3 regions of the Bradyrhizobium sp. NP1 genome follow, and region 3 is predicted to be linked to each of the others. Evidence: predicted binding sites of a transcription regulator. Region 3 holds the regulator's gene; each other region holds the start of a gene.
What was found. Region 3 encodes LexA, which represses DNA repair genes until DNA is damaged. Its sites were predicted from a motif close to TGTTCNNNNTGTGTTCNG; they were not measured.

Region 1: the regulator LexA is predicted to act here: its motif matches at 2,640-2,657, upstream of QOU61_RS13420 (ImuA family protein).
Region 2: the regulator LexA is predicted to act here: its motif matches at 2,370-2,387, upstream of QOU61_RS21360 (2'-5' RNA ligase family protein).

Annotation. Positions count from the first base shown of each region.
Region 1 covers NZ_CP127385.1:2,838,405-2,842,612, reverse strand. Annotated here, with positions in the region: gene QOU61_RS13430 (error-prone DNA polymerase) at 1-283, opposite strand, end outside; gene QOU61_RS13425 (Y-family DNA polymerase) at 286-1,890, opposite strand; gene QOU61_RS13420 (ImuA family protein) at 1,781-2,575, opposite strand; partial or broken gene QOU61_RS13415 (UdgX family uracil-DNA binding protein) at 2,954-4,208, shown strand, end outside.
Region 2 covers NZ_CP127385.1:4,413,230-4,417,437, reverse strand. Annotated here, with positions in the region: gene ilvD (dihydroxy-acid dehydratase) at 1-320, opposite strand, end outside; gene QOU61_RS21375 (LysR family transcriptional regulator) at 425-1,339, shown strand; gene QOU61_RS21370 (VOC family protein) at 1,439-1,807, opposite strand; gene QOU61_RS21365 (hypothetical protein) at 1,917-2,288, shown strand; gene QOU61_RS21360 (2'-5' RNA ligase family protein) at 2,416-2,955, shown strand; gene QOU61_RS21355 (MFS transporter) at 2,989-4,208, opposite strand, start outside.
Region 3 covers NZ_CP127385.1:3,736,739-3,740,946, forward strand. Annotated here, with positions in the region: gene QOU61_RS17870 (ComEC/Rec2 family competence protein) at 1-834, shown strand, start outside; gene QOU61_RS17875 (hypothetical protein) at 845-1,267, opposite strand; gene lexA (transcriptional repressor LexA) at 1,767-2,468, opposite strand; gene QOU61_RS17885 (molybdopterin molybdotransferase MoeA) at 2,661-3,872, opposite strand; gene QOU61_RS17890 (HAD-IA family hydrolase) at 3,893-4,208, opposite strand, start outside.

The DNA of each region.
Region 1 (4,208 bases), 900 kb from region 3:
GGCCGTAGGCGGCACGGTCGCGCGGATAGACGAGGATATCGGGCGTGCCGTCGATGAAGACGAGGCGCGCGCCGATCAGAAGCTTCAGCCTGTGCTTGATCTCGGGATTATCGAGCTCGCTATAGGCACGCACGATGCCGGCGAGCGTGTTGTGGTCGGCGATCCCGATCGCGGCCAGCCGCAATTCGCCGGCCTGCTGCACATATTCCTGCGGATGCGAGCCGCCGCGCAGGAAGGAGAAATTGGTCGTGATGCCGATCTCGGCATAGGAAGGCTCATGCATGCTCATGCGAACAGCCCGTGCACGAACCAGTTGGCCGGCATGGGCTTGCCCTCGCCGTCGACAAGCTCGCTGCCGTAAAGCCCGTCGCGAAAAATCCAGAAGCGCAGGCCCGCCTCGTCCTCGACGCGGAAATAGTCGCGCGTCAGCGTCGCACCATCCTGCTTCCACCATTCCATGGCGATGCGCTCGGGTCCCTCGACCCGCACCACGACATGGGTGGCGCGGCGCCAGGTGAAATGATGCGGCGGTCCGTCCGGCACGGTCGCAAACGGCACCTTGATCGGCTCCGGCCGCTCGAACAGCCGCAAAGGCCGCAGCGGCGGCTCGCCCTCCATGCGCACGGGCCAGGCTGCTTCGCCCGCGGCCATCAAATGATGCTGCGCCGGCGCGGCCATGACCGCGCGCTCGGGGATATGGCTATCCTGCGGCAGATGCACGACGATGCGTTTGCCTCCGATCCGCGCAGCGATGCGGTCGATCAGGGCCGAGAGCACGTCGCTGTCATGGACGTTGGCGTCGAGATCACGCTGCTGCTGCACGACGATCTCGGCATGACCGGCGGAGAGGCGTATGAGGTCGAAGCCGAAACCGGGGTCGAGGGGGTCGTTCAGCGCCTCGAGCCGCTCGCGGAACAGGCGCTCGATCACATTGGCCCTGGTCACGGGCCGCCCGGTCTCGACCACGATCGCGCGCACCGCGCCGTCGGTGCGGAAGAAGCTCGCCTCCAGCCGCCGCGCGCCCTTGCCCTGCCGATCCATCGCGGCGACCAGCGTCTGCGCCAGATGCAACAAAGTGAGCCGGATCGCACCGTCGGTTGCGACCGGCTCGGCAAAGCGCTTCTCGACGATATAATCCGGCGCCGGCTTGCGCGGACTGATCGGCGTATCGTCCTGGCCGAGCGCCTGCGCCAATAGCGTCGTGAAGCCGGCGCCGAAGCGCGCCGCAATTTCATGGCTGGCGCGCGCAGCGACGTCGCCGATCGTCTTCAAGCCGGCCCGGCGCAGGCCGCTCGCGATCGCCTCGTCGGCGCCGAGCGCGGCGACCGGCAGCCGCTGGACGGCGGCGGCTTCGCCGCCCTCCTCCACGATCACGCCGGAAGCACAGCGCGTCAGCGTGCGCGCACAGACGGACGTGCCGGCAATCGCCGCACTGACGACAAAACCCTGCCGCCGCAATTCATCGCTGACCTGGCGGAGCAGCGCGGCCTCGCCGCCGAACAGATGGGCGCAGCCGGTGATGTCGAGGAACAGGCCATGCGGCGGATCGAGCGCCACCAGGGGCGTGAAGCGGTCGCACCAGGCGGCGATGTCCTCGAGCGTCCTGGCGTCGGCCGACTCGTCGGCGTCGAACACGGTGAGCTCCGGGCAGATGGCGCGGGCGTTGGCGAGCGGCAGCCCGATCGTCAGGCCCCCGCGCGCGGCTTCATCGTCGACGGCATAAAGCGTCACCGCATTGTTCTGTTTCGCAATGACGACACACGGGATACGGCCCGCATGATTACCCGGCGCGTCGTTGCCGCCGGACAGTTTGCGCCGGATGCGGTCGATGGGCAGGCGCGGCAGCCACAGGCTGAGAATACGCCGCTGGTTCTGCGAAAAGGCACTCATCACATTTCCATTCCATGATCCAACGACCGACCGGGCCATGACGGTTGCGAGCGAGCTCGGCGTCGAACACCGGCGCGCCCCATGCGGCAAAGCGTGCCGCCGGCGGCGAATGCGCCGCGCGCACGATCCAGCGCGTCTCCGCGGTGGAGGGAGAAGGTTTTGCCGCGATCCGCAGCAACAGGCCGGTCGCCCCGGACGCCTGCGCAGTCAGTGTCAGCTTGCGGCTTGCGACCAGATCGAACGAGCGCGCCTCGCCCCATACTTCCAGAACGACCGCGCCGACCGCGTCGCAGGCGAGCGCATCGGCTGCGATCCGCAAGGCGCCCTCGGCATCGGCCGCATGCACGCTTACCAGCGCGCGCGGATCGAGGCCGAGTTCGGCAAGCCCCGCCATCGACAGCGCGCCGGCTTCGATGGCGGAAAAATCCTGCCGCACCCAGACCAGCGGCCGGCGCGGCGCGACGCGCGCAGCGAGCCCTGCGATGAATCCGGTGGCGGCTGCGCTCTGATGGCCTTCGGAAAACACTTCATGCACGGCGGCCGCGGCGAGCCCGCCATGCAGCGCCGCGTCGGCTAAGGCATGGCCGAGCCGGGCCTTCTTCAGCGCATCGGCTGCAGGCGAACTTTCCAGGCGCGCGATGTCGCCGCGCAAGGACGCAAGCGTGCTCAGGCGTGCGCTGGTCATGCGCCGCTCCTCAAGAGGTGATGAGGCCATTGCTGGTTTTTAGAGAACCAGGATCTGGCCCATTTGTTCATGATATGTTCTAATATAAAGCTAACAGGCTCCCAAGAGTCAATCGACTTGAGACACCTGAAAATTCATCAGCAAAATCAATGCGATTCAAGCCGATAGCCGCCTGCCTCGTCACTTCGCATCTGTGCCGCCGATCTGACGTTCCTGCAGTGGTTGCAGCGAGATCGTCTCAGGAACGTCAGATCGAAAGCGGCACTGAAATCATAGGTTTGCTAGTGCCCTTTGCTTTCCGAAGTTCGTGCAAGAGGTCGCGGCGATGGTTCACGAACTTCGGAAAGCGGGCACTAGGTCATGACGAAAGGAAAGCCCATGCATCGCATCTCGCTCGACAGCGAAACCGATTTCGATGGCTGGCGCAGGGCTGCGCGCGCGCTGGCGCTCAACGACATAAGCCCCGCCGAGGTGACGTGGACGGTGGGAGGCAGCGAGGCGGTCGCAACAGAGCCGCTCGACACATCCGCCGACACGTTCAGCGTCGCGGCGAAGTTTGTCGAACGCGCGCAGGCCGCGATCCTGCACCGCGACGTCAACCGCTTCGACCTGCTCTACCGCCTGTTGTGGCGGCTGCGCAGCCATCATGATCTGCTGAATGTGGCCGACGACCCTGAGGTCGCGCGGGTGACTGAAATGGCGAAGGCGGTGCATCGCGACCAGCAGAGGATGCAAACTCTCGTCCGCTTCCGCGAAGTCGGCCGCGAGCAGAAGTCGCATTTCGTCGCCTGGTTCGAGCCCGAGCATCACATTGTCGCGGCAACCGCACCGTTCTTCGCAAGCCGTTATGCCGACATGCCCTGGTCGATCCTGACCCCTGATGTCTGCGCGCATTGGGACGGTCATGCCGTCGCGATACCGCAGGGATCGCGCGCGCCGAAACACCAGCCGAGGACAGGCTGGAAGAAATCTGGCGCCGCTACTGTGCACCCATCTTCGATCCGACGCGGGTGCGGCTGAAGACCATGGAGGACATGCCGACACGATCCTGGAGGAACCTGCACGACAGTTCGATCATTAAGCCTCTGATCGCCGATGCCGAATACTGGACCGGTACAAGGATCGCCGGTGCGGCTTCAATCCCGCAACGGCCGGAAGCCTCGATGAAACGCAAGCCTGCAACCTCGACGGACACTATCGCGACGCTGCGCGAGGAAGCAGCCTCCTGCCGCGCCTGCCCGCTCTGGAAGAACGCGACCCAGACCGTGTTCGGCGAAGGTCCGCAAGACGCCTCGATCGTCTTGGTCGGCGAGCAGCCCGGCGACAAGGAAGACCTCGCAGGCCTGCCCTTCGTCGGGCCCGCAGGCCAGATGCTCGACCGCGCACTGGAAGAGGCCGGCATCAACCGCAGCAAGGTCTACATCACCAACGCGGTGAAGCACTTCAAATTCGTGCCGCGCGGCAAGATCCGGCTGCACCAGAAGCCGTCGACGCCGGAGATCAAGGCCTGCCGGCCGTGGTATGAGCGCGAGCTTGCCGCCATCAGGCCCGGCCTCGTGGTGGCGATGGGCGCCACCGCTGCGCAATGCGTGCTGGGCAAGATCACGCCCATCAACAAGAACCGCGGCCGGCT
Region 2 (4,208 bases), 680 kb from region 3:
ATGTACTCGACGGAATCGGCGATCAGCTCGCGGCTCGGCAGCGAATACAGCATGCCGCCATGGCCCATCGCGATGCCGTCGTCGACCGCAATCGTGTTGAACTCCTTGGCGACGCCGCCTGCCGCCTCGATCTCGCGCGCGACGAGCTGGCCGAGATCCTTGAGGTGGACATGGCCCGGCACGAACTGGGTGAAGCTGTTGGCGACCGCGATGATCGGCTTGCCGAAATCCTCGTCCTTCATGCCGGTGGCTCGCCACAGGCCGCGCGCGCCGGCCATGTTGCGGCCGTGGGTGGTGGTTCTCGAACGATAGGCGGGCATCTTTGGGCGTCTCCTGGCAGAAATGTTTGGCGGGTGTTACGGCGCTTTCGGTCTGTTGTAAAATATATTATTCAAGCATAATAAGGTCGTTGAGTATATCAGATATGGACGTCCGGCAGTTCAGGCATTTCGTGACGGTGGCGGAGACGCTGCATTTCGGCCGCGCCGCCGAAGCGCTCGGCATGACGCAGCCGCCGCTCAGCCAGTCGATCCTGGCGCTCGAGCGCGCGCTTGGTGCGCCGCTGTTCGTCCGCACCAAGCGCAGCGTCGCGCTGACGCCATTCGGCGAGAGCCTGCTGCCGCACGTGCGCAAGGCGCTGGAGCAGTTGAACGCGCTGCCGGAGCTTGCAAAGCGGCTGCGTGACGGGGTCGCTGGCACGCTGTCGCTCTCTTTCGTCAGCACAGCCGACTACAGCATCCTGCCCAGTCTCGTCAGGCGCTACGCCGCGTTGTTTCCCGACGTCGAGATCGCGCTTTCGGAAGCGACCAGCGACGTGCAGATCGTGACGCTCGTCGAGGGCAGGGGACATGCCGGCATCATCATCCCGCCAGCTGAAGGCGCGCTGCCAGCGCCACTGCGCTACGCTAAGCTTTTGTCGGAGCCGCTGGTTGCGGCCGTGCCGGCTGGCTGGATCGAACGCAGGCAACTCGCGCTCAAGCGCGGGCGCCTGGCACCGGAAGCCGTGATCAAGGCGCCGCTGATCATCTTCCCGCGGCGATCAGCGCCGGCCTTCCACGATCTCGTGACAAGCTATTACGTCCGGCACGGCGGCCGGGCCCGGATCGCGCAGGAGGCGATCCAGATGCAGACCATCATCAGCCTGGTTTCGGCGGGGATGGGGATCGCGCTGGTGCCGGCGTCGCTACGCAACCTCGCGCGCACCGGCGTCAGCTATGTCGACCTCCTCCACGACGCGCCGCTGCTCGAAACCGGGATCGTCTGGCGCGGCGACGACACCACGCCGACGCTGGTGCGCTTTCTCGACGTTGCGCGGGAGGTCGCCCGCGTCGATCGGTGATTGCGCCAGGGCCGAGCCCGTCTTGCTGCTTTCGAGCCATCCCGGCGGCGCATCGCCGGAGCGGGCCACTCCGATCCGGCGTGACGCAACGAACCGGCTTTATTTGTCCGGCAGGCACACCCGCAGGCGGTGGCCGTCGGGATCGAGCGCGACGAAAGTGAGGCCGAATACCGCATTCATCGGTTCCTGCTCGATCGCGACGCCGGCTGCACGCCATTCGTCATGCAGGCGGTGGACGTCGGCCTCGCTCTCGACCATGAAGGCGAGCTCGCTGCGATGGCCACTGCCGCCGGAGACGAAGTTCTTCGCCTGCATCGACCACAGTCCCAGCATCAGCCGGCCGTCGAAGTCGAAGGCGACATAAGTCGGAAACACGCCGAGCGGCTTGCGGCCGAGCAGCCGCTCGTAGAAGGCCTGGCTCGCCGCGGGATCGCTGACATAGAGTGGCAGCAGGTTCGGAACTGGCATCGCGAAAATCTCCATTTCCCCAGCGTTGCGTGTCTTAACCGGTAGCCCTGCCAGATTCTGGCAGCATGGTTTGTTCGTTCGACCAGGCATGGCCAAGGGAGAGCCTCGCATGTCGGATAAGCCGATCGCCGAGCGCCTGCAGGTCAAACGCGACCGCAAACTTGCCGTGGTCGATGCGCCGGCAGGTCTCGACCGCAAGGTCGGCGCGAGCAAGGCACGCGCCGATCTCGGGGCGGCGGACGTGGCTCTTCTGTTCGTGGCAAATCGCGCGCGGCTTGATGCGCAATTGCCTGTTGTTCTGAAGAAGGCACTGCCGACGTCGATCCTCTGGATGGCCTATCCGAAGCTGACCTCGGCCCTTGCGGCGGATCTGAGCCGCGACGTCATCCACAGGCTCGCACGTGGTCACGGGCTCGATACCGTGAGCCAGATCGCGATCGACGAAGACTGGTCGGCGCTGCGGCTGAAGCGCGTCGGCTGATTGGCCGGCGGTCCATGATGACCGGGGCCGCGCAACAGAGTGTGATCGCGCTTTCGCAAATCCACCCTTCCAGGCTGCAATTGTTCTTGATATGTTCTGGACGTTGCGTGCCGGGAATGCAGTGCCGATGGGTGAAGGAAGCGACGATGGCGGCCGGCTGTTTCTGGCCACGTTGCCCGACGCCGGCACGGCAGCCCAGATTCACCAGCGCGCGACCAACTTGCGACGGGCCCACGGTTTCGACGGGCATCCGATCGCGCCGCAGCGGCTGCATGTCTCGCTGTTTTTCCTCGGCGGCCTGCCCTCGCAGGCGATCCCGAAAGTCTGCGATGCGATCGCCGGCATTCGCGCCCCGCCGTTTGTCGTCGTGTTCGATCGGTCGGTCAGCTTCCGCGGCAAGCCTGGCAGCCGTCCCTTCGTGCTCATTGGCGACGAGGGGCCGACCCCGCTGAAATGGTTTCGCGAACGGCTCGGCGCGGCGCTGGCGGGGATCGGGTTTGGACGCCTGGCACGGCGAGGCTTCACGCCGCACGTCACGCTGCTCTACGACGCGCGCAGCGCCGAGGAACATCCGGTCGCGCCGGTCACGTGGCAGGTCAGCGAATTCGTGCTCGTGCACAGCCATAACGGACACCGCCATCTGGCGCGATGGCGGCTGCGCGGATGAAGGAGGCGCCGCCAGCATGCCGGCTTGCGGCGGCTACCTGACCACCATGCCCGACGACGCAGCCGAAGCGGCAGCCTGCAGCATCGGGCGCCGGCGCGTCAGCGGCAGCAGCAAGAGGACCGTTGCGACCGAGCAGGTGATCGCGACCGCGAGCAGGGCGTGGCTGCCGAAACGGGTGAGCAGCGCGATGAACAGCGGTGGCGAGGCCGCGGACATCAGGTTCAAGGGCAGCGCGATGCGCGATGCGGCCTTGACGTAATCGGCCCTGTCGTAGAACACGAGCGGAATGGTGGCCCGCGCCACCGCGAGCGCGCCGCTGCCGAGCCCGTAGATCAGGACGAAGGTGGCGATGGCGGCGTAGTTGTTCTCACCGACCAGCAGAAGCATCATCGCGACGGGCAGCGCCATGCCGGCGACAATGCCGGTCGAAATCCCGTCCCAGTGCTTGCCGCCGACAAAATCCATCGCCCGAGCGCTGACCTGGATGACGCCGAGTGCCGAGCCGAAAGCGATGGCCTGCGTCGGTGGCAGTCCGACCGTCTTGAGCAGCTCGATGAAGATCGCGCTCAAGCCAAAGGTGACGAAGGCGTTCAGCGCGATCGCGGTGGTGAGCAAATAGAACGTGCTCTTGCGGCTCGGCGGATGCACCTCCGGCTCGCCCACGGAAAGTGCCTGTGCCTCCGCTGCGGCCGTGCGCACGGGCAGCGCGAAGATGTAGAGCGGCAGCGAGATTGCAAGCATCATGCCGGCATAGATCGCGCAGGCTCCGCGCCAGCCGACCAGGTCCGAAAGCAGTGAGGTGATCGGCCAGAAGACGCTGGCGGAAAGCCCCGAGACGAGCATCAAGCCGCCGATGGCGCGTGGCGCGCGGCGCCCCACGAGCTCGTTGAGCATGATGTTGGTGGCCGTGGTGAGCGTGGCGCTCCCGGCCAAGCCCAGCAGCGTCCAGCCGAGGAAATAGGAGAGGGCGCCGCGCGAGGCGGCGAGCATCAGGAAGCCCGGAATGGCCACGATGGTGCCGCCGATCATGACGCGGCGGGCGCCGAAGCGCGAGAACAGTCGGCTGAGAAACGGCGAGCACAGCCCCGTGACGACATAGAGCACCGAGGTGCCGGCAAAGGCCGAGGAAATGTCCATGCCGAGGTCGGCGGCGATCGGCCGCCCGACGATGGCGGGCAAGCTGATCGTGCCCCAGCCAATGAGCTGGGTGACGGCAAGCGCAACGATGGCGATCGCGATTTTCTTGTCGAAGA
Region 3 (4,208 bases):
ATGCCGGTCGTCTCGGCGCTCGTGATGCCGGCGGGCCTGCTCGGGCTCGCGGCGATGCCGTTCGGCTTCGACGGCCTGTTCTGGTGGCTGATGGGGATCGGGATCGACTGGATGATCGTGGTCACGCAATGGGTCGCGGCGCTGCCCGGCGCGATCGGCCGCATGGCGGCGTTCGGCATCGCTCCGGTCATCGTGGCGAGCCTTGGCCTCATCCTGATGGGCCTGTTGCGCTCGCCGCTGCGCTGGTCGGGCGCGGTTGCGCTGGCCGCAGCTATCGTCTGGGCGGTCGCGACGCCGCTGCCCGACGTCCTGGTTTCCGGCGACGGCCGCAACGTCGCCGTGCGTGGTCGGGACGGGCGGCTGCACCTGATGAGGACGGCGAAGGACGCGTTTCTGGTGAAGGAATGGCTGGCCGCGGACGCCGACCCGCGGCCGCCGGTCGATGCCAGCCTTGGCGAGGGGGTGTCCTGCGACGAGGCCGGCTGCGTGGCCGCGATGGCCGATGGCGGGCTCGTCACGCTTGCCGATCATGCCGCGGCGCTTGGAGACGACTGTGCGCGTGCAGCGCTGGTCGTGACGGCACGGCAGGCGCCGGCGCAATGCGAGGCCGCAACCATCGACCGCGCGCGCCTGCAAAGGCAGGGCACGCTGTCGGTTCGCCGTACGCGCCAGGGATTTTCCATCGGCGCGGTCAAGCCGCAGGGCTTCGACCGCCCATGGTCCCTGGCAATCGCTGGCGAGGGCGAGGTGGACGTCTCACCTGTTCTCAGGTCACCGCAAACCGCTCCGCGCGATGCGACACCGGCGGAGACCGATTTGCAGGCGGACGACTAGCGCGGCGCGCTCAACCCACGGGCTGCCGTCGCGGTGCCGGCGTCTCCACGGCAGGAGCTGCCTTCTCCGGGGTTCGCTGCGTCACCGGGAGTTGCAGCACCCGCGCACGCTGGCCTTCGCACAGTTGCGTCACCAGCACGAAGCTGCCATCCGGAAATTCGATCGCGTCATGGTGCCGTTCGGGCACGAGCGGATCGATCTTGCCGAACTTGCCGACGCGCGAGTTGATCGTCTTGGTCCAGATCCACCGGCTGTCGTATCTGACATCGGCGGCGAAGGCCAGCTCGGTACCGGGAAGCAGGCAAACCGCGACGCCTGGTTCGCGCTCGCTTGCGAAGCCGCGTGTCGAAGTCCCGCGGAAGGACGTTGTGATCAGTTCTTCGCCGACCTCGGCGGGACGGGACGCCACGGCATGCAGACTGTAGTCACACATCGGGTTGCTCCTCGTTCGAGATAGCGACCCGTGCCTGTGTGCGTGTCCCTGAGCATGCTCGCCGCACAATGCCTTTCGCCTGTGCCGCGAGGAGACCGATTGTTGTTTGTCGATCTTGCTGCGGGAGGCGCGGGCCCTATCAAAGTGGACGATAACGCCAACCCTTGGCTTCCTTGTAGGCAATTCTGCGACTCGCGGCCTGCGCGGCCATCACAAATTAGTTTGGCGTGAAGCGCAGTTTCTTTGGAACAAAAATGGCCTCTCGCGCATAGGCAGGGGGCTTCTGTCCGAGCAATGAGGACAGCGCGCGCGTTTTCCCGGCTGCCCATTTTCTTGTCACGTTTCCTGTCACGCGCTTCGCCTTATAAGCATGAGCGCGCTTGCGCTGTTGTCGCTGGCTCGTTGCTCCGTTTGGCATGCGAGCCTTGCAACGCGCGACAACACCACACGCGGCCGAGGCGGCGTTCAACCGCCGCGACCGTCCTGTACGCGGTGCCACTCAGTACTTCCGATACAGCCCGATCAGCTTGCCCTGGATCTTGACGCGGTTCGGCGGGAGTATCCGGACCTCGTAGGCCGTGTTGGCCGGCTCCAGCGCAATGGAAGCACCTCGGCGGCGAAAACGTTTCAGCGTCGCTTCCTCGTCATCGATCAGCGCGACGACGATGTCGCCGGTGTCGGCACTCTCGTTGCGCTGGATCAAAGCCATGTCGCCGTCGAGGATACCGGCATCGACCATGGAGTCGCCGCGCACCTCGAGCGCGTAGTGCTCACCGGAGCCGAGCATGTCGGGCGGCACGCTGATGGTGTGGCTGCGGGTCTGCAGTGCCTCGATCGGTGTGCCGGCGGCGATGCGGCCCATGACGGGCACCGCGACCGGACGCTCACCGTCATCGGCGGTGGAGCTGGCGCTGCGGCCCTTGCCGAGATTGCCTTCGATGACGCTCGGGGTGAAGCCGCGGCGGCTGCCGCCGCCGCTTGCGGAAAGCTCGGGCAGCTTGATCACCTCGATGGCGCGGGCGCGGTTGGGCAGGCGACGGATGAAGCCGCGTTCTTCCAGTGCGGTGATGAGGCGGTGGATGCCGGATTTCGAGCGCAGGTCGAGTGCGTCCTTCATCTCGTCGAACGAGGGCGGGACGCCGGCCTCTTTCAGCCGTTCATTGATGAAACGCAGAAGTTCGTACTGTTTGCGCGTGAGCATCTCGAGCAAGTCCCCCGGTTGATGGTGCCGATTGATGCGACCACGGGAGCGCGGCTCCCATTCTCGGCATCAAAGTAGATACCAGCACTCGAAACAAATCATGAACGGACACTATATGTTCGATATGTGTTCCGCAACCACTTAATTTCCGGTGAACGCGCTCCGAGGGCGCGGAACCGCTGCCCGATCGCCTCAGTCAGGCAGTCGCAGCACGTCGCAAGACGCGCCCGCTTTCGCCGCCGGCGCAAATGGCGGACGGATCAGAAGTGCCTGTGCCGCAGCGAGATTCGCAACCAGCGAGCTGTCCTGGTGATTGACCGGCGTGGCGATCAGCGTGCCGTCGTCGCGCTCGTCGAGCCGCGCGCGCAAGTAATCCTCGCGCTGATCGTTGGCGCCGACGTCGCGGCCGAGCAGGGCGGTTTCACGTGCATGGTGAATCACCGAGCGACCCGAAAGCGCGCGAATCAACGGCACCAGAAACAGGAAGGCGCAGACATAGGAGGAAACCGGATTGCCGGGCAGGCCGATCACCCGGAGCGCGCCGAGCCGGCCGTGCATCATCGGCTTGCCCGGGCGCATCGCAATGCGCCAGAACGCCATGGTCACGCCTTCTGCCCGAAGCGACCGGTGCACCAGGTCATGGTCGCCGACCGAGGCGCCGCCGGTCGTGATCAGGATGTCGGCGCCGGAATCCCGGGCGCGGCGGATGCCCGACGTGGTCGCTTCCAGCGTGTCGGCGGCGACCCCGAGATCGATCGTGTCGGCGCCCTCGGCGCGCGCCAGCGCGCGCAGCGAATAGCCGTTGGAATAGACGATCTGGCCCGGGCCGGGCGTTGAGCCGGGCATCACCAGCTCGTCGCCGGTCGCCAGGATCGCGACCTTGGGCCGGCGCCGCACCGGAAGGTTGGGGTGATTCATGGCGGCCGCGAGCGACAGATGACGGTCGCCAAGCCGGGTGCCTCCTTGCAGCAGCACCTCGCCCTGCCTGAAATCGATGCCGGGGCCGCGGATATGGCGGCCGACGCTGGCCGCCTCGGTGATGCGGATGGTGTTGCCGTCGGCCTCGGTGTCCTCCTGGATCACCACGGCATCGGCGCCGTCGGGGATGACGCCGCCGGTGAAGATGCGCACGGCCTCGCCTTGCCCGACCCGTCGTTCGAACGGGCGGCCGGCTGCGACCTCGCCGATCACGGTCAGCCGCGCGCCTGCCTGCGCCGCATCCGCCGCGCGCACCGCGTAGCCGTCCATCGCCGACATCGCCTGCGGCGGCTGGTTGCGCAGCGCAGCGACATCGCGCGCCAGCACGCGATGGTAGGCGGCATCCAGCGCCACCATTTCCTGTTCCAGCGGTTCGCTGTCTGCGAGGATCGCGGCCAAAGCGTCGGCAACCGGCATGAGGGCCACAGCGAAAACTCCTAAAATTCCTAGATCCCGAGTGCCTCGAGCGCGTCGGCGACGTCGCGCGACGATCGCACCTCGACCGCCTGCAGGCCGCAGGCCCGCGCACCCTCGATGTTTTCGGCGAGATCGTCGAAGAACACAATGCGCGAGGCGGGCACCCCGATCGCTTTCACGACATGATCATAGGCGGCGGTATCCGGCTTGCGCAGGCCGATCGTCGAGGACAGGTAGATTTCGCGGAAATGGCCGAGCAGGGGGCCATAGGCTTTCGAGAAGTGCTCGACGTGCGGCCGGTTGGTGTTCGAGAAGGCATAGAGCGGCATGCGCCGCGCGGCGCGC